4 regions of the Gordonia sp. DT219 genome follow, and region 1 is predicted to be linked to each of the others. Evidence: riboswitches for the same ligand, from Rfam matches in the RefSeq annotation. Region 1 holds a riboswitch; each other region holds the start of a gene.
The links. Region 1 has a riboswitch for S-adenosylmethionine ahead of ACPXB3_RS00740 (amino acid ABC transporter permease). Riboswitches for the same ligand answer to the same signal wherever they lie in the genome.
Positions count from the first base shown of each region.

Region 2: it holds a riboswitch for S-adenosylmethionine, as region 1 does, so the genes downstream of both, ACPXB3_RS11320 (aminotransferase class V-fold PLP-dependent enzyme) here and ACPXB3_RS00740 (amino acid ABC transporter permease) in region 1, are expected to answer to the same signal.
Region 3: it holds a riboswitch for S-adenosylmethionine, as region 1 does, so the genes downstream of both, ACPXB3_RS10845 (ABC transporter substrate-binding protein) here and ACPXB3_RS00740 (amino acid ABC transporter permease) in region 1, are expected to answer to the same signal.
Region 4: it holds a riboswitch for S-adenosylmethionine, as region 1 does, so the genes downstream of both, ACPXB3_RS12330 (bifunctional o-acetylhomoserine/o-acetylserine sulfhydrylase) here and ACPXB3_RS00740 (amino acid ABC transporter permease) in region 1, are expected to answer to the same signal.

Region 1 covers NZ_JBNCNR010000001.1:146,719-151,549, forward strand. The annotation lists gene ectB (diaminobutyrate--2-oxoglutarate transaminase) at 1-485, opposite strand, end outside; gene ectA (diaminobutyrate acetyltransferase) at 705-1,232, opposite strand; gene rsmD (16S rRNA (guanine(966)-N(2))-methyltransferase RsmD) at 1,405-1,974, shown strand; gene coaD (pantetheine-phosphate adenylyltransferase) at 1,987-2,475, shown strand; SAM riboswitch class IV at 2,602-2,710, shown strand; gene ACPXB3_RS00740 (amino acid ABC transporter permease) at 2,842-3,855, shown strand; gene ACPXB3_RS00745 (amino acid ABC transporter ATP-binding protein) at 3,852-4,664, shown strand; gene ACPXB3_RS00750 (ABC transporter substrate-binding protein) at 4,758-4,831, shown strand, end outside.
Region 2 covers NZ_JBNCNR010000007.1:117,733-122,563, forward strand. The annotation lists gene ACPXB3_RS11300 (rhodanese-like domain-containing protein) at 1-168, shown strand, start outside; gene ACPXB3_RS11305 (O-succinylhomoserine sulfhydrylase) at 212-1,411, shown strand; gene ACPXB3_RS11310 (GNAT family N-acetyltransferase) at 1,420-1,914, shown strand; gene ACPXB3_RS11315 (isochorismate synthase) at 1,923-3,023, opposite strand; SAM riboswitch class IV at 3,115-3,228, shown strand; gene ACPXB3_RS11320 (aminotransferase class V-fold PLP-dependent enzyme) at 3,246-4,616, shown strand; gene ACPXB3_RS11325 (hypothetical protein) at 4,613-4,831, shown strand, end outside.
Region 3 covers NZ_JBNCNR010000007.1:12,091-16,921, forward strand. The annotation lists gene ACPXB3_RS10840 (ABC transporter permease) at 1-792, opposite strand, end outside; gene ACPXB3_RS10845 (ABC transporter substrate-binding protein) at 789-2,459, opposite strand; SAM riboswitch class IV at 2,612-2,730, opposite strand; gene ACPXB3_RS10850 (aldehyde dehydrogenase family protein) at 2,963-4,315, shown strand; gene ACPXB3_RS10855 (DUF998 domain-containing protein) at 4,421-4,831, shown strand, end outside.
Region 4 covers NZ_JBNCNR010000008.1:135,182-140,012, reverse strand. The annotation lists gene ACPXB3_RS12340 (MFS transporter) at 1-577, opposite strand, end outside; gene ACPXB3_RS12335 (PE-PPE domain-containing protein) at 634-2,190, opposite strand; SAM riboswitch class IV at 2,412-2,531, shown strand; gene ACPXB3_RS12330 (bifunctional o-acetylhomoserine/o-acetylserine sulfhydrylase) at 2,594-3,946, shown strand; gene metX (homoserine O-acetyltransferase MetX) at 4,004-4,831, shown strand, end outside.

The DNA.
Region 1 (4,831 bases):
CGCTTCATCGAGTTGCCGGTCACCGACAGCGAACCCAACGTCATGCCGTGAAAGGCGTTGGTGAAGCTCACGATCGATTCGCGACCGGTCACCTTGCGGGCCAGCTTCAGTGCCGACTCGACCGCGTTGGTGCCGGTGGGGCCGGGGAACTGGATTTTGTAGTCCAGGCCGCGCGGGGCCAGGATCTTCGAGGCGAATGCCTGGATGAATTCACCCTTGGCCACAGTGGACATGTCAAGACCATGGGTGATGCCGTCGGACTCGATGTAATCGAGCAGGGCGGACTTGAGCACCGGGTTGTTGTGCCCGTAGTTCAGGGCGCCGGCGCCGGCGAAGAAGTCGAGGTAGCGGGCACCGTCGGTGTTGGTCAGCCACGAACCGCGCGCCTGTCCGAACACCGTCGGCCACGTGCGGCAATAGCTGCGCACCTCGGACTCGTATTGCGTGAAGACCGAATCATCGATCGTGGTATCGAGCTTATTCATGGGCATTCCTCCAATATGGGAAATCGTCGGGTCGGCGATGACCGGTGCGAGTGTGTATCGCAGGTGACCGGCCGCATCATCCGACCGAGAGGGCGCCGCTGCCGGAAGACACCCCGGACAAGTCCTCCGGCGACACACGATGCGGTGCTCCGGTTGGGGCAACAATTGCACCCTGAGTGCGCCACGGCGCAGTCAGTGAACACCAAAAACGTTGCGCCCCTATGGTTCTGGAACTTCTGGCTCGAGGAGGTAGAGATCCTCGGGCTCGTGGGCGTCCGGGAAGTCGTCGGCCGCAAACAGGTCGCGGCGTTCGAACCCCAGTCCGCGCGCTGCGGCGACTGAGGCAAAAAGTCGTTGCGAGGCAACGTTGTCCGGGCTGATGGTGGTGTGCATCGCCACGGCACCGCGTCCGCTGACGCGATCGAAGAGACGATGAAGCATCGTCCCGGCGATCCGGTGGCCGCGATAGGTGTCGTCGACGGCCACCTGCCAGACCATCAGCGTCGACGGATCTGACGGGCGGCGGTAGCCCGTGACGAAGCCTACTGGCAGACCGTCGACTTCGGCGACGATCGAGGTGTCGGCGAAGTCGCGGCACCACAGCACGTACGCGTAACTCGAGTTGACGTCGAGAACTTGCGAGTCCCTGGCGATTTCCCAGAGGCGGGTACCGTCGGCGACCTTCGGCGCGCGGTAGTCGAGAACTAGTTGGGTTGATGTGGCCGAACTTGTGTGGGACGGGCTCATAACGCACTCGACGTTAACAACGTGTGTCGGCGAATTCACCCGCCTGCACAAATCGGACCTCGAATCTCCCACTTAACCCCAGTTCACCCGGCAGATGTGATGCGGGACACAAACGGTTGCGCACGGGCCTACGGCGTGCGGATCGCGGTGACGGGGAGGGCAGTATGGAGCGGTGACGCGGATCATCGCAGGTCGCTTCGGCGGTCGCAGACTCACAGTTCCCGACGAGGGCACCAGACCCACCTCCGACCGTGTGCGTGAGTCGGTCTTCAGCATGCTCGACGCGCGCATCGATCTGACGAGTACCCACGTGCTCGATCTTTATGCCGGGTCCGGCGCGCTCGGCCTCGAAGCGCTCTCGCGCGGGGCGTCGTCGGCGGTCTTCGTCGACAGCCGGGGGCGCGCGGCTCGCACGATCTCCGCGAATCTGACGGCCGTCGGGGCGGCCGCCTCGGGGCGTGTGATCACCTCGCCGGTGTCGGCATTCCTTGCCGGTGCCGCGCCCGGCCGATTCGACGTGGTGTTCTCCGACCCTCCGTATGCGCTCGCCGATGATGAGGTGGCCGCCGATCTGTCAGCGTTGGCCACCGGTGGTTGGCTCACCGACGACGGGCTGGTGGTCCTCGAGCGCGGACGCCGAGCCGTCCTCTCGTGGCCCCCGGGCTGGGAACTGGTCGTCGACAAATCCTATGGCGACACCACGGTGAAGGTCGCACGCCCCGGTGTCGCCGCGGACGAGTAGGTTCTGCAGAGCATGACCAGTGCGGTGATACCCGGTTCCTTCGATCCCTTCACACGCGGACACCGTTACGTCGTGGAGCGCGCGGCCCGGTGCTTCGACGAGTTGGTGGTCACCGTCGTGGTCAACCCCAACAAGCGTGGTCTCTTCTCCGTCGAGGAGCGACTCGAGCTCATCGCCGAGGACTGCGCCGATCTGCCCAACGTCCGCGTCGACCGGTGGCAGGGACTGCTCGTCGACTATCTGCGGAACAACTCGATCCATTCGATCGTCAAGGGGCTGCGTTCGGCGGTCGATTTCGACTACGAGTTGCCGATGGCGCAGATGAACCGGGAACTGGCCGACGTCGAGACCGTCTTCCTGTTGACCGATCCGCGATACGCGCACGTATCGAGTTCACTGGTCAAGGAGGTCGCCAAACTCGGCGGTGACGTGGCGCCGTTCCTTGCGCCCCACATCCTCCGGCGACTGGAGGCCAACCTTGCGGGCGAACGCACCATCTGAGCCGGCAGGTCACCGGCCGCGCGGTGACGCCTGCAGCGGACGAATCCGAGGCGCCTGCGCCGGGAAAAAATCTCCGAGAATGTGAACGCTGACCGGCGAGGGCCGCCTCACTATCGTGAGCTCGACGGTCATGAGCGTCAGCGACAAGCCCTGGCTTGCTGACCGGCAACCCTCGCATCGCGGTGGGGTGCCCCAGGTGACGACCGGATCGGGTTTCCCCCGATAAGCGCGATGGATTCGACGTGCCGGTTCCGCATCGAACCGCCGGTCGCCGTGGTCTCTCGACGCCTGATGCTATTGCGCGGGTGTCGGTGTGGTCTGCAGCGTCATCGTGCTGCCCCCGTTCCCGTACAGGAGAGTTCACACATGTCAGCCGCCCCATCGCCGTCGACGAAGGCCCGCGGTCATGCGCCGCCCGATCCGTCACCACCGTCGGCAGCCACCGAGGTGCCCGACGTCGCCAGGCCGGAACGTGTGGTGCCACTGTGGCATCCGGGCCGCTGGGTGCTGGCGGCGATCGTGCTTGTCGTCGTGGCACAGATCATCCATGGAGTGGCCACGAACTCCTTCTTTCAGTGGGATCGTTTCGGCTACTGGATCTTTCGTCCCGTGGTGATCGAGGGACTCGGCGTGACTCTCGAAGTCGCCGCCTACAGTGCGGTTCTGGGCCTCGGCGTCGGTATCGTGCTCGCGCTCATGCGACTGTCGAAGAACCCGGTCCTGGCGGCGGTGAGCTGGGCCTATGTCTGGTTCTTCCGATCGATTCCGCTGATCGTCCTGCTGCTCATCCTGTTCAACTTCGGGGCCCTTTATCAGAGCCTGAGTCTCGGAATCCCCTTCGGTCCAGGACTTTTCCACATATCCGAAGCCGACCTGGCCACACCTTTCATCATCGCGGTCGTCGGTATCACCGTGCACGAGGCGGCATTCGCCGCGGAGATCGTGCGGGGTGGGATCCTGTCGGTCGATCAGGGGCAACACGAGGCGGCCGCCGCGCTGGGCATCCCGCGCGGCTACCAATTCCTGCGGATCACGCTGCCCCAGGCGCTGCGCACGATCGTGCCGTCCTATGTGAATCTGCTGATCGGACTGATCAAGTCGACCTCGCTGGTCTACTACGTCTCGTTGCTCGATCTGTTCGGCGTGGTCTCGACCCAGAGCAGCACATACTCCGGTGACATCATTCCCCTGCTCATGGTGGCGACGGTCTGGTACGTCATCTTGACCAGCGTGGTATCGGTCGTCCAGTTCTACGTCGAACGCCACTTCGCGCGGGGGGCGGTGCGAACGTTGCCGCCGACTCCGCTGCAACGTGCCCGCACGGCCGTGGTGACAGTTCGCCGTGGCATCGCATTGCGGCCCTGGATGCGTGCGGTATGAGTGTGAAATCGAATACAGCTCAGGCTGTTTCCCCCTCCGACCGGGCTCGCGGCGCCGGTGTCGACATCGTCGACGCGCACCGTTGGTACGGGGACAATCACGTTCTCCAGGGCATCGACCTGAGTGTTCGTCCCGGCGAGGTGACGGTGGTCCTGGGCCCGTCGGGTTCCGGAAAGTCGACGCTGCTGCGGGCGATCAACCATCTCGACCGACTCGATGCCGGCCATGTCAGCGTCGGGGGAGAGCTGATCGGCGTGCGCCGGCTCAACGGGCACCTCAAGGAGCTGCCCGAACGGGCGATCCTGCGTCAACGGCGCAACATCGGCTACGTCTTCCAGTCGTTCAATTTGTTCTCCAATCTCACTGCCGCGGAGAACATCACCGCGGCGCTGGTGTCGACGCGCCGCGCCCGGCGTGCAGAAGCCGGCGACATCGCGCGTAAACTCCTTGAGCGAGTCGGACTTTCGGACAAGTTCGACGCATACCCGCGCCAGCTCTCCGGCGGACAACAGCAGCGAGTGGCGATTGCTCGGGCGCTCGCGCTCGATCCGCGGGTCCTGCTTTTCGACGAACCGACCTCGGCGCTCGATCCCGAACTCGTCGGTGAGGTGCTCGCGGTGATCGCCGACCTCACTGCCACCGGCACCACGATGATCATCGTCACCCACGAGATCGGATTTGCCCGTGAGGTCGCCGACACCGTCGTCTTCCTCGATGACGGCCTGATCGTCGAGCAGGGCACGCCGGAACAGGTACTCGACAGCCCATCGCACGCCCGGACAAAGGATTTCCTGACGCGGGTCCTCTGAATTCCGCGTCCGTCACACCTATGCCGACGGGTGCGGAGGACACAGTGTCCGCCCGGCCTCGTCGATCATCCCCTGCAGAAATGGAGTTACACCATGTCATCTTCTCGATCCCTCGTCGCCCGGCTCGGCGCCGTGGCCATCGGCGGAGTACTCACCGCAACACTGGT
Region 2 (4,831 bases), on a different contig from region 1:
CTCTGCCGCTCCGGACATCGCTCGATCGGTGCCGCCGAGGCGGCCACTGCCGCCGGGGTCGGCAAGGCCTACAACATCCTCGACGGATTCGAGGGGGCGCTCGACGAATACGATCACCGTGGGTTCAAGGGTTGGCGGGCCCTCGACCTTCCGTGGAGGCAGTCGTGAGCGAAGCGAGCGAGCTGGCCGACCCTACAAGCTGGAGGCAGTCGTGAGCGACGGTTTGCCGGAGGGGGTTTCGGCGGAGACGCTGTCGGTCCGCGGCGGTATCGAGCGGTCGGGGTTCTTCGAGACCTCCGAGGGGCTCTACCTGACGAGCGGATACGTCTACGAGTCCGCCGAGGCCGCGGAGCGCGCCTTCACCGGCGAGGACGAGCGTTTCGTCTACTCGCGTTACGGCAATCCGACCGTGGAGATGTTCCAGGAACGGCTGCGTCTGATCGAGGGAGCCGAGGCGTGTTTTGCCACGGCCAGCGGGATGGCCGCGGTGTTCGTGTCGCTCGGTGCCCTGCTGAAAGCCGGTGACCGGCTGGTCTGTGCGCGCAGTCTTTTCGGGTCATGTTTTGTGGTGGCGAACGAGATCCTGCCGCGGTGGGGTGTGCACACCGACTTCGTCGACGGGGAGGACCTGTCGCAGTGGGAGCGGGCGCTTTCCACGCCCGCCGACGCGGTGTTCTTCGAGACTCCGTCGAATCCGATGCAGAGCCTCGTCGATGTGGCCAAGGTATCCGAACTGGCGCATGCGGCAGGGGCAAAGGTCGTGTTGGACAACGTATTCGCCACTCCGCTCCTGCAGAGCGGTCTGGAACTCGGGGCGGACGTCATCGTCTATTCGGGCACCAAACACATCGACGGGCAGGGCCGCGTGATGGGCGGCGCGGTGCTCGGGACCAAGGAATTTGTCGACGGTCCGGTGAAGATGCTGATGCGGCATACCGGTCCGGCGCTCTCCCCGTTCAATGCCTGGACCCTGCTCAAGGGGCTGGAGACAATGAAGCTGCGTGTCGACGCATCGGTCGCCGCGGCGTTGCGGATCGGTGAATTCCTCGAAGCCGATCCACGTGTGCGGTGGGTGAAGTATCCGTTCCTGAAGTCGCACCCACAGTACGAGCTGGCGACCGCGCAGATGTCCGGGGGCGGCACGGTGGTCACCTTCGAGCTCAACGACCGCGACGGCGTGGACGGCAAGGAGCGCGCCTTCGAGGTGCTCAACGCACTGCGCATCATCGACATCTCCAACAACCTCGGTGATTCCAAGTCGCTGATCACCCATCCGGCCACCACCACGCACCGTGCGATGGGGCCGGACGGGCGCGCGGCAATCGGGTTGAGCGACTCCGTGGTTCGGCTCTCGGTGGGCCTCGAGGGCATCGACGATCTGCTCGCGGATCTGGATCAGGCGCTGGGATAAGGGCGTTCATGGCGCCGTCGTTGTCGATCCGCCGTGCCACCGCCGCCGATGCTCCGGCCGTTGCGGGCGTGCACGTGCGGTCGTGGCAGCGCGGCTATCGCGGATTGCTGCCGGATGCCGAGCTGCGGGCGATGCGTCCGGCGGATCGGGTCGGCGACTACACCTTTGACGATGACCGTGGTCCGCACACGTGGGTCGCCGAGACGTCGGGCGGGATAGCCGGATTCGTGACGATCTGCGAGCTCGATGGTCATGCCGCGGTGATGGCGCTCTACGTCGACCCGGACCATTGGCGGACCGGGATCGGGTCGGCGCTGATGGATCGGGCGGAGTCGGAGATCGCCCGGCAGGGTTATCCGGTGGCCCGGTTGCATGTGCTCAAGGGCAATGAGCGAGCGATGGATTTCTACGCCGGCCGTGGATGGGCTCCGACCGGACGAGTGCGTTCCGGCGACGTCTGGGGTGTGCACGTCGACGAGGTCGAATACGAGAAGATCGGCTGAAAGGTCGGTTAGCTGCCGTCGACACCCAACGCCCGCAGCACCGTTCGTAATTTGGCGGTGGTCTCCGCGAGCTCGGCGTCGGGATCGGAGTCGGCGACGATGCCGCCGCCGGCCCAGGTGCGAAAGGATCGTCCGTCGGAGTCGATCTCGAGGCAGCGGATGGTGACCATCCATTCGCCGTCACCGTGGGCGTCGGCCCAGCCGACGGCGCCTGCATAATTTCCGCGCGGCTCCTCGTGGTCGCGAATGAACTGTGCCGCAACATCTGTCGGCGTTCCGCACACCGCGGGAGTGGGACTCAGGGCGAGGGCGAGTTCCAGCGCGTTGAGATCGGGATCGGTCAGGTGCGCCCGGATCGGGGTGGCCAGATGCCACATCTCTCCGGTCGACAACAGTTGTGGGGCATCCGGAATGGTGATCTCGTCGCAAAGCGGCGCGAGTCGTCGGCGCAGATGGTCGACCACGAAGGCATGCTCGCGGTGGTCCTTGCCGGATGCGGCCAGCTTCTCGCGGGCCTCGCGGTCGGCGACCGGATCGGGGAACCGGGGCGCCGACCCAGCATACGGCCGGCACGTCACCTCGCGACCGGCCTTGCGTAGCAACAACTCCGGGCTCGCACCGAGTAACCAGCCCGGTCCGGTGTCGACGGCGAAGGCATTGTGTTCACTGTTGCCATGGGCCAGTGCATCCAGCAGTCCGGTCACCTCGGCCGGGGAATCGAGCACTGCCCGAACGGTTCTCGCGAGCACCACTTTGTCGAGGTCGCCTGCAGTGATGGCGGCGACTGCGCGCCGCACGCGGTCGCGGTGGGTGGCGGCGTCGGGGATCTCGGTGAACCGGTCGAGTGTGTGCCGGGCCGGCGAGCGGCCGGCCAGGGGCGGCAGATCTCGTCGTAACCGGCGGGGGACCATCAACGCGGAGGTGCCGGCGGGATCGAACGGCAGGGCACCGACGACGGTGTCGGCGCGGCCGGTCCGCAGGTCGTCGATGGCCGCGTCGACCTCGGTGAAGCGCCGGATGATGCCCTCGGCGCGCACCGTCCCGTGGGGGCGGGAGAGGACGAAAGGCGCCTGCGCCGGGTTGTCGACGCTTTCCGGGTCACCGCTCACCAACCCAACCTAGCGCCCACATCGCGGCGACTTCGGCCCACGGTGAGTGAAAATTGACACCCCGACGCGAGATGGGCCACTCTGGACGTCAGGTCATGAGTGCCAGTGACAAGCCCCGGCTCGCTGGTCGGCAACCCTCCTCCACGGTGGGGTGCTCCGGGTGACGACCGGGCTGTGTTCCAACCGGACACGGCAAGCGTGGATTTCCGAGGAGTTCTTTCGATGACTGCTGTCGTGCGCACCGCACCCGTTCTGTCCGATACCGTTTTCGCCAATCTTGCGGCCTGTACCGAACCGCTGGCGGCGGTCGTCGGCGCCGACGAGAAGGCGCCGCTGGCCGGCGGTGGCGAGATCGCCTACGCCAACCTCGACTACGCCGCCAGTGCACCCGCGCTGGTCGCCGTCGCCGAGTCGGTGTCGGCGGCCCTACACCAGTACGCGAGCGTTCACCGCGGCGCCGGCCATCTGTCGCAGGTCACCACCCGGCGCTATGAGCAGTGCCGAGAGACGGTGCGGCGCTTCGTTCGTGGGCGTTCCGATGACACCGTCGTCTTCACGCGCAACACCACCGATGCGATCAATCTGGCCGCTCACTGCACACCCGGCGACGTCGTCGTCCTCGATATCGAACACCACGCGAACCTGCTGCCATGGCTGTCACGGGACGCCGGTTCGGCGCGCATCGTGACCGCGCGGCCCAGCATCGAGGACACTCTCACCGCGCTCGAGTGCGAGCTCGCCGCGGCCCCCACATCGCTGTTGGCGGTGACCGCCGCATCCAACGTCACGGGAGAGGTGCTGCCGGTCGGGCGGCTCGCCGCGATCGCCCACCGCCACGGTGCGCGCATCCTCGTCGACGCCGCGCAACTCGTCGCCCACCGCCCGGTGTCGGTGGTCAGCCACGGCATCGACTACCTGGTGTTCTCCGGCCACAAGCTCTACGCCCCGTTCGGGGCGGGTGTGCTCATCGGCCGCTCCGACTGGCTCGACGACGCCGATCCCTACCTCGCGGGCGGCGGGGCGTCGGCGCAGGTGAGTGTGGTCGACGGCCCCGACGAGAACTGCGCGGCGACCGCCTGGCACACCGGTGCTGCCCGGCACGAGGCCGGATCGCCGAATGTGTTGGGCGCCATCGCGATCGCCGCTGCGTGTGACGCCATCGCCGACATCGGCATCGAGTCGATCGGAGCGCACGAACACGAACTGCGCCGCCGCCTCGACGACGGGCTCGCCGCAGTCGACGGGGTCCGCACCCTGCAGGTCTTCGACGACGTGACCGATCGTGTCGGGATCGCCGGGTTCAGTGTTGCCGGACATACCCCGCGTGCGGTCGCGGAATACCTCAGCGCAGAACACGGGATCGGCGTGCGCGACGGCAAATTCTGCGCGCATCCGGTACTCAACCGCCTCGGACTCCCCGGCGGCGCGATCCGCGCCAGCTTCGGCCTGGGAACCGGCTCGTCCGACATCGACCGCCTCACCGGCGCCCTGCGGCAACTGGCCGCCACGCAACCGACCTCCACCCGACCGACCTCCACGCAACCGACCTCCACGCAACCGAGCGCGACGACACCCCCAGGAGCCCCGGCATGAGCATCGAACTCGACCGCATCAGCATCGGGCGTCCGCCGCTGCACGTGGCGATCCTCGGCGACGAGCCCGCCGACGCGGCACCCATCGTCGTGCGCCGACCCACGCTGCGTGACGCGCAGCGCGCCCGTTCGGTGCTGCGATCGGGCACCCGCGACACTGCCGGCTTCTCGGTCGCGCTCGAAGTGGAGGTGGCGATCGCACCGAGTGCCGCCTCG
Region 3 (4,831 bases), on a different contig from region 1:
GGCGCCGCTGATCAGGGCGCCGACGATCCAGCCCCACAGGGTGATCACCGGCATCGCGGCGTGCCGGAGCACGTGGCGCAGCAGGAGCACGGTCTCGCCGACGCCGCGGGATCGGACGGTCACCACGAACGGTTCGTCCAGCGTGCGTTCGATCCCGTGCCGCAGAACCTGCGACAGCAGGGCGGCCGGCGCCGCCGCCAAGGCGATGGCAGGCAACACCAGCGACGAGACGCCTGCCGAGCCCACCGAGGGGAACCATCCCAGCTCGAACGAGAAGATGGTGAGCAGCAAGATGCCGAGCCAGAAGGTCGGCACCGCCACCATCAGCACTTCGAATGACGTGACCGGGCCGCGCAGCCAGCCGGGCCGATTCGCGGTCGCCAACCCCACCACCAGTGCGACCACCAAGGCCAGGATCGCGGCGACGATCACCAGTTGCAGTGTGGGCCACATCTGTTGGCCGATGGCCTCGGTGACCGGCATCCGCAGCGCGTAGGACTGGCCGAGGTCGCCGTGTAGGAGGCGCCCGAGATAGTTGAAGTACTGCACGACGATCGGATCATCGAGTTTGTAGTCGCTGATGATCTGGGCCCGCACTTCCGGCGAGACCTGGGCGGTACCGACGATCGAGTTGACCGCCGACCCGCTGCCCGCGTGGATCACGATGAAGGTCGCGGTGATCGCGCCCCACAGCACGAGGAGCGAGACCAGCAATCGGCGGGCGATCGCCCAGCCCAGAGTCCGCGTGCGCGGAACCTCGGTCGGGGCGGCCACCGTATCGATCACCGTCATTGCGTGACCCAGGCGTCGTAGAACGTGGGGAACGCCTGCGGCTCGAACTTGACACCCTGGACCTTGTTGTTGCGGCCCAGTGCGTAGTTGAAGACGTAGACCGGGAACACCGCGGCGTCCTTGGCGATCTGCTGCTGGGCGTTGCCGTAGAGGGCCGACTGTTTGGTCAGGTCGGTCTCGGCCAGCGCCGACCGGAGATCGGTGTCGACGGCCGGGTTCGAATACCGTGCGAAGTTGGTGCCGAAGTGGTCCGGCGGCTGCGGGATGTTGGACGAATCCATCAGTGTGCGAAGCGCGTCCGGTGATGCGCGCTGCCAGCTCAGGTCCAGCACGTCGTAGCCCTTGGTGAAGATCACCTTGTAGTAGTCGTCGATGGTGATGTTCTTGATCTGGTAGTCGATGCCGAGCTTCTTGGCCGACGACTGCACCTGCTCGAGCAGGGTGTCGCGCTGCTCGCGGGCATACTCCTTGAGGAATGGATGAACTACCGTGAGTCGCTTCCCGTTCTTGGTGCGGTAGCCGTCGCTGTCACGGGCGGTCCAGCCGGCCTCGTCGAGAAGTTGATTGGCCTTGTGTTCGTCGTAGCCGTACGCGGATTCGCTTGCCTTGTTGTAACCGACCGTGGCGGGGCTCAGGATGTTGTTGGCGGGCTGGAAGACCCCGAAGTACAGCTTGTCGACGATGGTGTCCCAGTCGATGCCGGCCCGGAAGGCTTCGCGGACTTTGACATCGGAGAACACGCCGGTCTCCGTGTTGGGGTAGTAGTTGTAGTTTCCACCCGGGGCCGCAGCGGTGTCGACGGTGAATCCGGGGGTCTTCTTGAGCTGGGAGACGTTGACCGGCGGAACGCTGGCGATCGCATCGACCTGGTTGCTGGTCAGTGCGCCGTAGCGGGACGAGTCCTCGGGAATCTCCTGGATGCTGATCTTCTGCAGATGCGCCTTGCCGGTGTGGTCGGCGTTGCCCGGCCCCCAGTTGTAGGCGTCGTTGCGGGTGTAGTCGATGCCCTTGTTCGGGGTGTAGCCGTTCTCGCTGATGAACGGGCCGGTGCCGACGATCTTGCTGCACAGGGCATCTGGGCCGTGTGTGAGAGTCGACGGTGCCTCGATACCGAGATACGCGGTGGAAAGCGATGGCAGGAATGCCGAGTTCGGCTGGGAGAACTTGACTTCGACGTGTGTCGGGTCGATGACGGTGGTGCCGGTGTAGGTCGAGATGGTGTTGGCGGCCAACTGTGACTTGGTGGCCGGGTTGACGATGTGGTCGAGGTTCGCCTTGACCGCATTGCCGTCGAACTTCTCCCCGTTGGAGAACGTGACGTCGTCGCGCAGGGTGAACGAATAGGTGAGTTGGTCGGGCGAGACGCTCCACTTGGTCGCCAGCCATGGATGGAGCGAGCCGTCCTTGTTCAAGGCGACCAGCGAGTCCAGGATCGGACGGGCATAGAAGCCCGCGACGTCGGCCGGACTCTGGTGCGGGTCGAGGCAACTGCCCGGACCCGAGGCGCTGGCGAATCGCAGCGTCCCGCCGTCGACCGGGTTGCCCGTGGCGGTCGCCGAGTTGCTGCTGTTCCCCGAGCTACAGGCACTCGCGATGAGTCCGATCGAGACGGCCGCAAGGAGGGTGGCATTGCGTCGGTGTCTGAATCGGCCGGCTGGTCGGGACATGGTCGTTCTCCTGAGGTAATGGGTGGCTGACATCGGCCTTTGGGGTCCGCTCACAGGCAGGTGTGGGTCGGACAGGGGGACGCGAACCGACTTCGTCGGTCGGGCATGGTTGATCATCGAACTCCCGAATTCACCTCGGGCACCCATATGTGAACCCGCGCTTGCTCCATGCCCGGCTTGGGCTGGAGCCGTGTCCTTTATCCAGGGCACCCCGCCGCGGTGGAGGGTTGCCGACCAGCCAGCTGGAACTTGGCACTGGTACTCGTTGACACAGAGCGATCGAAGTCCACCAAAGGTTTTGGCGGGTCGACCACTGAGCAGAACAGTACTCAGACTCGCCGGTTAGTCACTACTTCGTGTGATTTCGAATCGCGACGGACTTAACCTGGCGCGAAGGTCGGCGAGGGTCTACAGGGCCGGTGACGGGCGCCGCCGGATGTATCGGCCGGCGGCAGGTGTCGATTGCCCCGAGAACGGGTACGCGGCCCACCGTGTTGGAGACCATGGAAACGATCACAGTCCACGACCCGAGGACCGGCGACATCGTCTCGCAGGTTCCCGCGGCCACCGACGAGCAGGTCGACGCCGCGATCACCACGGCACGCGCGGCGGCCGGGGACTGGGCGGCGACCCCTGCGGCCGAGCGTGCCGAGCGCTTACGTGAGGCGGCCGTGGCGGTCGGCGATGCGGCCGCCGAACTCGCCGGCTGGAACGAACGCGAAACGGGCAAGACCGGTGACGATTCGCTGGGTGGCGTGGCCGCCGGCGTATCGACGCTGCTCCAGTACGCCGAACTCGGACCCGTGCATCGGGGCCGGACCCTGCAGGGGCAACGCTCGGCGCTCGACGTGATGGTGCCCGAGCCGCGCGGTGTGGTCGCGGTGCTGACCCCGTGGAACGATCCAGCCGCCGTGGCGGCCGGATTGCTCGGCGCAGCGTTGGTCACCGGAAACACGGTGGTACACAAGCCAAGTGAACGCTGCCCCACCACAGGTCGGCGCTTCGCCGAGATCATCGCCGAGCATCTGCCCGACGGGGTGCTGAGCATCGTCGACGGCGCAGGCGAGGTGGGTGCGCATCTCGCGGCGTCGCCGGAGGTGGATGTGGTTGCGCACGTGGGCAGTACCGCGACCGGCACCGAGATCCGCCGGGCATGTGCGGAGCACGGCACCAAGGTGCTGCTCGAGAACGGCGGCAACGATCCGCTCATCGTCGACTCCGGGGTCGATCCCGCGTGGGCCGCCGAAGAAGCGGCCCTCGGATGCTTCGCGAACGCGGGACAGATCTGCGTGTCGGTGGAGCGGGTGTATGTGACCGCCGACGTCGCCGACGCCTTCATCGACGAGCTGTGCGGGCAGGCGCGCAGGTGGGGCGAACGTATCGGGCCGCTGGTCGACAACCGTCAGCGCGACGCCGTGCACGCGCAGGTCCGCGGCGCCGTGGCGCAAGGCGCGCAGATCCGGACCGGCGGTGTCATCTCCGACGACATCGGCAGCTTCTACCCGCCCACGGTGCTGACCGGCTGCACCCCCGACATGACGATCCTGCGCGAGGAGACGTTCGGGCCGATCGCCCCGGTGCGGGTGGTCGACGACTTCGTCACTGCGCTCGTCGAGGCCGCCGATGACCGATACGGCTTGGCCGCAACCGTTCTCACCGCCGACATGGCGCACGCACAGGAGGCGTGGCGCGCCCTGCCCGTCGGGACGGTGAAGATCAACGCCGTGTTCGGTGGGGCGCCCGGCGGTGCTTCACAGCCACGCGGCGCCAGCGGGACCGGCTTCGGCTTCGGCCCCGAACTCCTCGACGAGATGACCACGGTCAAGGTCGTGCATTACGCGCCGCCCGGGCCGTGAGTTCGCCGCGCGACCGCGGTGGATTCCGACCAAAGACCCTGGTGAGCGCCACTCCGGGGCTTCTACGTTGAATATGTGGCGAACGGCAGGGCGACAGTCGGCAGGGTGACGACGGGACTCCTCGCGTGCGGACCCATGTACGCGTTGCTCTACATCCTCGCCAACGATGCGGTCGCTGCGTCCCGCTACGGCGGGTACAGCCGGACCGATCAGGCGATCAGCGAGTTGTCGGCGACCGGCGCACCGACGCAGCGGTTTCTGCAATGGCTGGTGCCGGTGTTCACCGCGTTGATGATCGGATTCGGTATCGGCGTATGGCGATCCGCCGGCGGCCGAGTCGGGGTCCGCGTCCTCGGTGCGCTGTTCGTGGTGTTCGGAGTCGTCGGGGTCGCCTGGCTGTGGTTTCCGATGAGCAATCGAGACGACATCGGCGCCGGTGCCGGCGATTCGTCGAACGACGCAGGCCATCTGGTGTTGTCGTTGCTCTCGGTCATGCTGATCGCGGCGTGCACGGTA
Region 4 (4,831 bases), on a different contig from region 1:
CGGCGAGCCCGAGCATCACCTGCCCGACCGCCTTCGCGCGGCGTCGTGGTCCGGCAAGGTGGGCGGCGACCAATGCCGCCACCCCGAAGTAGGCGCCATGCGGTAGGCCGGCGATGAAGCGGGCCGCGATCAGCAGACCGAAGGTGGGTGCGAGGACCGTGGCCGCGTTGCCGACGGTGAACGCGACCATCAGTCCGATCAGCAGGGTGCGGCGCGACATCCGGGCGGTGAGGGCCGCGATGAGCGGTGCGCCGACGACAACGCCGAGCGCATACGCGGAGATGACCGAACCGGCGGTGGGTTCGGTGACATCGAGTGCGCCGGCGATGTTGGGGAGCAGACCCATCGAGACGAACTCGGTGGTGCCGATCCCGAAGCCACCGAGCGCCATCGCGAGGATCGCCCAGCGGACCGTCCGCACACGCGCAGAACCGTTGTCCGGCAACGACTCCCCGGCTTCACGCGCAGCGACGTCGGTCGTCGGGTGCGCAGTGGCCGGCTCGTCGGCGGGAACTGCCGCCTCGGGATTCGCTGGTGTGGACACAGGAGTCGCAACCACCACGGCGCACGCGAGCATTCCCGGGGCGGTCGGTGAGTTCGTTCACAGGCCCCGTCGACCGCGCGAAACGATCGTCACGGCACGGTCGGTACGGCACGCTCGGTGGAGGATGCCGTGCCGGTGGCGGTGGTGGGAGCCGCGGCGGTGGGAGCCGCCGCGGTGGGAGCGGCCGTGGTGGGAGCGGCCGTGGTGGGAGCCGCGGTGGTGGGAGCCGCGGTGGTGGGAGCCGCGGTGGTAGTGGGAGCCGCGGTGGTGGTGGGAGCGGCTGTGGTGGTCGCCGGCGGTGCGGTGTCGGGGCTTTCGGCCCGTGTCACCACCGGGACACCGGCCCCTGTCACCGCCGTCGTTGCGCTCGGCACTGTCTGCACCCCGTCGACGACCCGCTCGGCCCAGTACGTGGCGAAGTTCCTCGGCAACAAGACGATGCTCTTGGCGCTGGCCGCCAACGCGGTGACTCCGTGGTCGAACAGGTCGGCGTCGGAGTTGAGCACACCGTTGGCGATGTCCTGGAGGACGAACAGATCCGGCAGGTATGCGCCGTAGCCGAGTTGGGGTAACGGCGGTAGCCATCCCATGGCCCAGCGGATGGGTGGTTGAAAGTCGGCGAGGGTGATGCCGATGATGTCGGGCAGGCGCAGGCGGTAACGCATGAGGTCCGGAACGGTCCCGGTGTAGCCGACTGCGGTCAGTGCGTTCGCCACGATGATCGCCATCGACGAGGGCGAGGCGATCGTGCATGTCCGCACCGCGCCGTCGGTGGTGCAGGTCATCGTCTCCGCTGCACCGTTGACGGTCCACGTCTGACCGGTGCCGGGGAATTGGTACATGTGGAATGGGTACTGGCCGTGCTTGATCCAGTAGCCGAAGAAGGCGTCGACGTCGCCGATCGGGTCATGGAGCGGATCGGGCAGGTCGCAGATCGGGTCGCCCTCGATGCAGTAGGTGGTGACGGGTACGCCGCCGTAGTCGGTGCCATCGCGTGGCCCCGACATCGTCATCCCCGGAATGGCCCCGACCAGTGTCAGTTCGATTCCCTGTCCCCAGAGAGTCGCCGACATCCGCGGGTCCGCGTAGAGCTCGCCCGAGACGGTCGTCGCGCCGCCGGCGTCGGTGGTGGAGATGACGTACGTCGACCCGTCGGCAAGCGTCACCGGCCGATGCCGGCCGATGTCGGTCAGCGCGTCGCCTGCGACTCGGGCGCCCTGCGAGTAGCCGGCGATGACGACCTTCTTGTCGGTGCCGCATTCCTGCTGATAGGTGGCCACGGCTTGTTCGAGGTTCTGCGCACCCTGCGTCTGGCTCGCGTTGTATCCCACCGATCCCAGCGGCCAGATGGTCGCGGCGTACGGCACCGCCTCGACGGTGTAGGGGTTGCCGAGGTTGGGGTTGTTCTCGTCGGGACGGTTGTCCGGGCCGAGGCCGGTGTAGCGCTGTCGCACACCGACGAGGTACGAGCCGTCGGAGTTCCATGTCCCGCCGACGATGAACACCCGGCCCGGGCCGCTGCAGTCGTATGTCGTGTCCGCCGCCGCCACCCCATGGCCCCAGAACATCGTGGCGGTGAGCGCGAGGCCCATTGAGGCGGCTCCCCACACGAGACAGACGCCACGGATCGAGGTGCGGAGTCCCATCGCTGCCACGTCCTTCGGTGAGGGCTGATCTGCGCAGCTTAGGCAGGCGGAGCAGGTCGGCACCGGGCAATCACCCAGGGCGCCCCCACATTCCCCCGCTCGATGGACACCGCGGGCGAATCCGGGACCGGAGAACACCGATAACGATCTGCGCAATTCACCAACCAGCCTGAGCAGGAGGGTTCTCAGCGAACGACGACCGTGTTATATCCTTGTCGCCAGGTCATGAGCATCAGCGTCAAGCCCCGGCTTGCTGATCGGCAACCCTCCAACCGCGGTGGGGTGCTCCGGGTGATGACCGGGTTGGGGATCGCTGTATGGGTCCCCGGCAAGCGCGGGTCCGAAGGTCGGACCCCAACAGGGTCTCCATACCCTGCCGACCGTAGAAAGTGATCTATTTTTCATGTCTGACGCAGCCAACGACGGCCCCGATTCCCCGGATCCCACCGACGCCCCGGATCCCACCGAGAACTGGAGCTTCGAGACCAAGCAGGTCCATGTGGGGCAGTCCCCCGACGCCGCGACGAACGCACGCGCACTGCCCATCTACCAGACCACGTCGTTCACCTTCAACGACACCCAGCACGCCGCCGATCTCTTCGGTCTCGCCGAACCGGGCAACATCTACACCCGGATCATGAACCCGACGCAGGATGCCGTCGAACAGCGCATCGCCGCGCTCGAGGGCGGTGTCGCGGCCCTGCTGGTCGCCTCCGGTCAGGCGGCCACCACGTATTCGATCCTCAACATCGTCGAGAACGGCGGACACGTGGTGTCGAGCCCGCGTCTGTACGGCGGCACCTACAACCTGTTCCACTACACCCTGCCCAAACTCGGCATCGAGGTGTCCTTCGTCGAAGATCCCGAGGATCCCGAGTCGTGGCAGGCCGCGATCGGCGACAACACCCGCGCGTTCTACGGCGAGTCGATCTCCAACCCGAACAACGAGATCCTCGACATCCCGGGTATCGCCGAGGTCGCCCACCGCAACGGACTGCCGCTGATCGTCGACAACACCGTGGCCACGCCGTATCTGCTGAACCCACTGGCCCTCGGCGCCGACGTCGTCGTGCACTCGGCGACCAAGTACATCGGCGGCCACGGGACCGCGATCGGCGGGGTCATCGTCGACGGCGGCACCTTCGACTGGCGTGGACAGCGTGACGGCAAGGACCTGTTCCCGGGATTCACCACGCCCGATCCGAGCTACCACGGCGCGGTATTCGCCGATCTCGGCGCCCCGGCGTATGCGCTGAAGGCGCGCGTGCAGTGGCTGCGTGACACCGGTGCGTCGATCTCGCCGTTCAATGCCTTCCTGCTCGCGCAGGGCCTCGAGACGCTGAGCCTGCGCGTCGAGCGGCATGTCGCCAACGCCGCGCGCGTCGCCGAATACCTCAGCGATCACGCACAGGTCGAGTCGGTCACCTACGCCGGACTGAAGTCCTCGCCGTGGTACCAGCGCGGCCAGGAGCTCGCACCAAAGGGTCAGGGCGCCATCATCGGATTCGAGATCACCGGTGGCGTCGACGCGGGCAAGCGGTTCGTGGAGGCGTTGACCTTGCACAGCCACGTCGCCAACATCGGTGATGTGCGTTCGCTGGTGATCCACCCGGCGTCCACCACCCACAGCCAGCTGACCCCCGAAGAGCAGCTCGCCGCAGGCGTCACCCCCGGTTTGGTCCGGCTCGCCGTCGGGATCGAGGGCATCGACGACATCATCGCCGACCTCGACCAGGGCTTCGCGGCGGCCGAGTAGACCCAGCCGAGTACACCGAGACAGCCGAGTAGACCGAGGACAGGAGCACAACATCCCGTGTCGGTGAGCATCGACCCCCAGGCGTCCGCAGCGCATCAGCCCGAATGGGAGCAGGTTCCCGACGGGCAGATGGTGCGAATGCGCCTGGGATCGTTGGCGCTCGAGTGCGGCGAACGGATCGACGACGTCACCCTGGCGTTTCAGCGCTGGGGGACGTTGTCGCCCGCACGGGACAATGTGATCCTCGCCCTGCACGCACTGACCGGTGACTCGTATGTCACCGGCCCGCCCACCGACGAACACCCCGCGCCGGGCTGGTGGGACGGTCTGATCGGACCGGGCGGCGCGATCGACACCGACGAGTGGTGTGTCATCTGCGCCAACGTCCTCGGCGGCTGCCGGGGATCGACGGGACCGGCGTCGCCCGATCCGGATGGGCGACCGTGGGGTTCCCGATTCCCCGCCATCACGGTGCTCGATCAGGTGCGCGCCGAGGCGGCGCTGCTCGACGCCCTCGGCATCGAGAGCATCGGCGCGGTCCTCGGCGGTTCGATGGGTGGCGCCCGCGCCCTCGAGTGGGCGATCGAATATCCCGACCGGGTACGCAGCGCGCTTGTTCTCGCCGTCGGGGCACGTGCCACCGCCGACCAGATCGGCACGCAAACCACCCAGATCGCCGCCATCACCGCCGACCCCGAGTGGCAGGGCGGTGACTACCACGGCAGCGGCCGGTCCCCGATCGTCGGACTCGGAATCGCCCGGCGCATCGCGCACCTGACCTACCGATTCGAGGGCGAACTCGACGAGCGTTTTGCCAATTACCCTCAGGGCCACGAGGATCCGCTACACGGCGGGCGGTACGCGGTGCAAAGCTATCTCGAACAC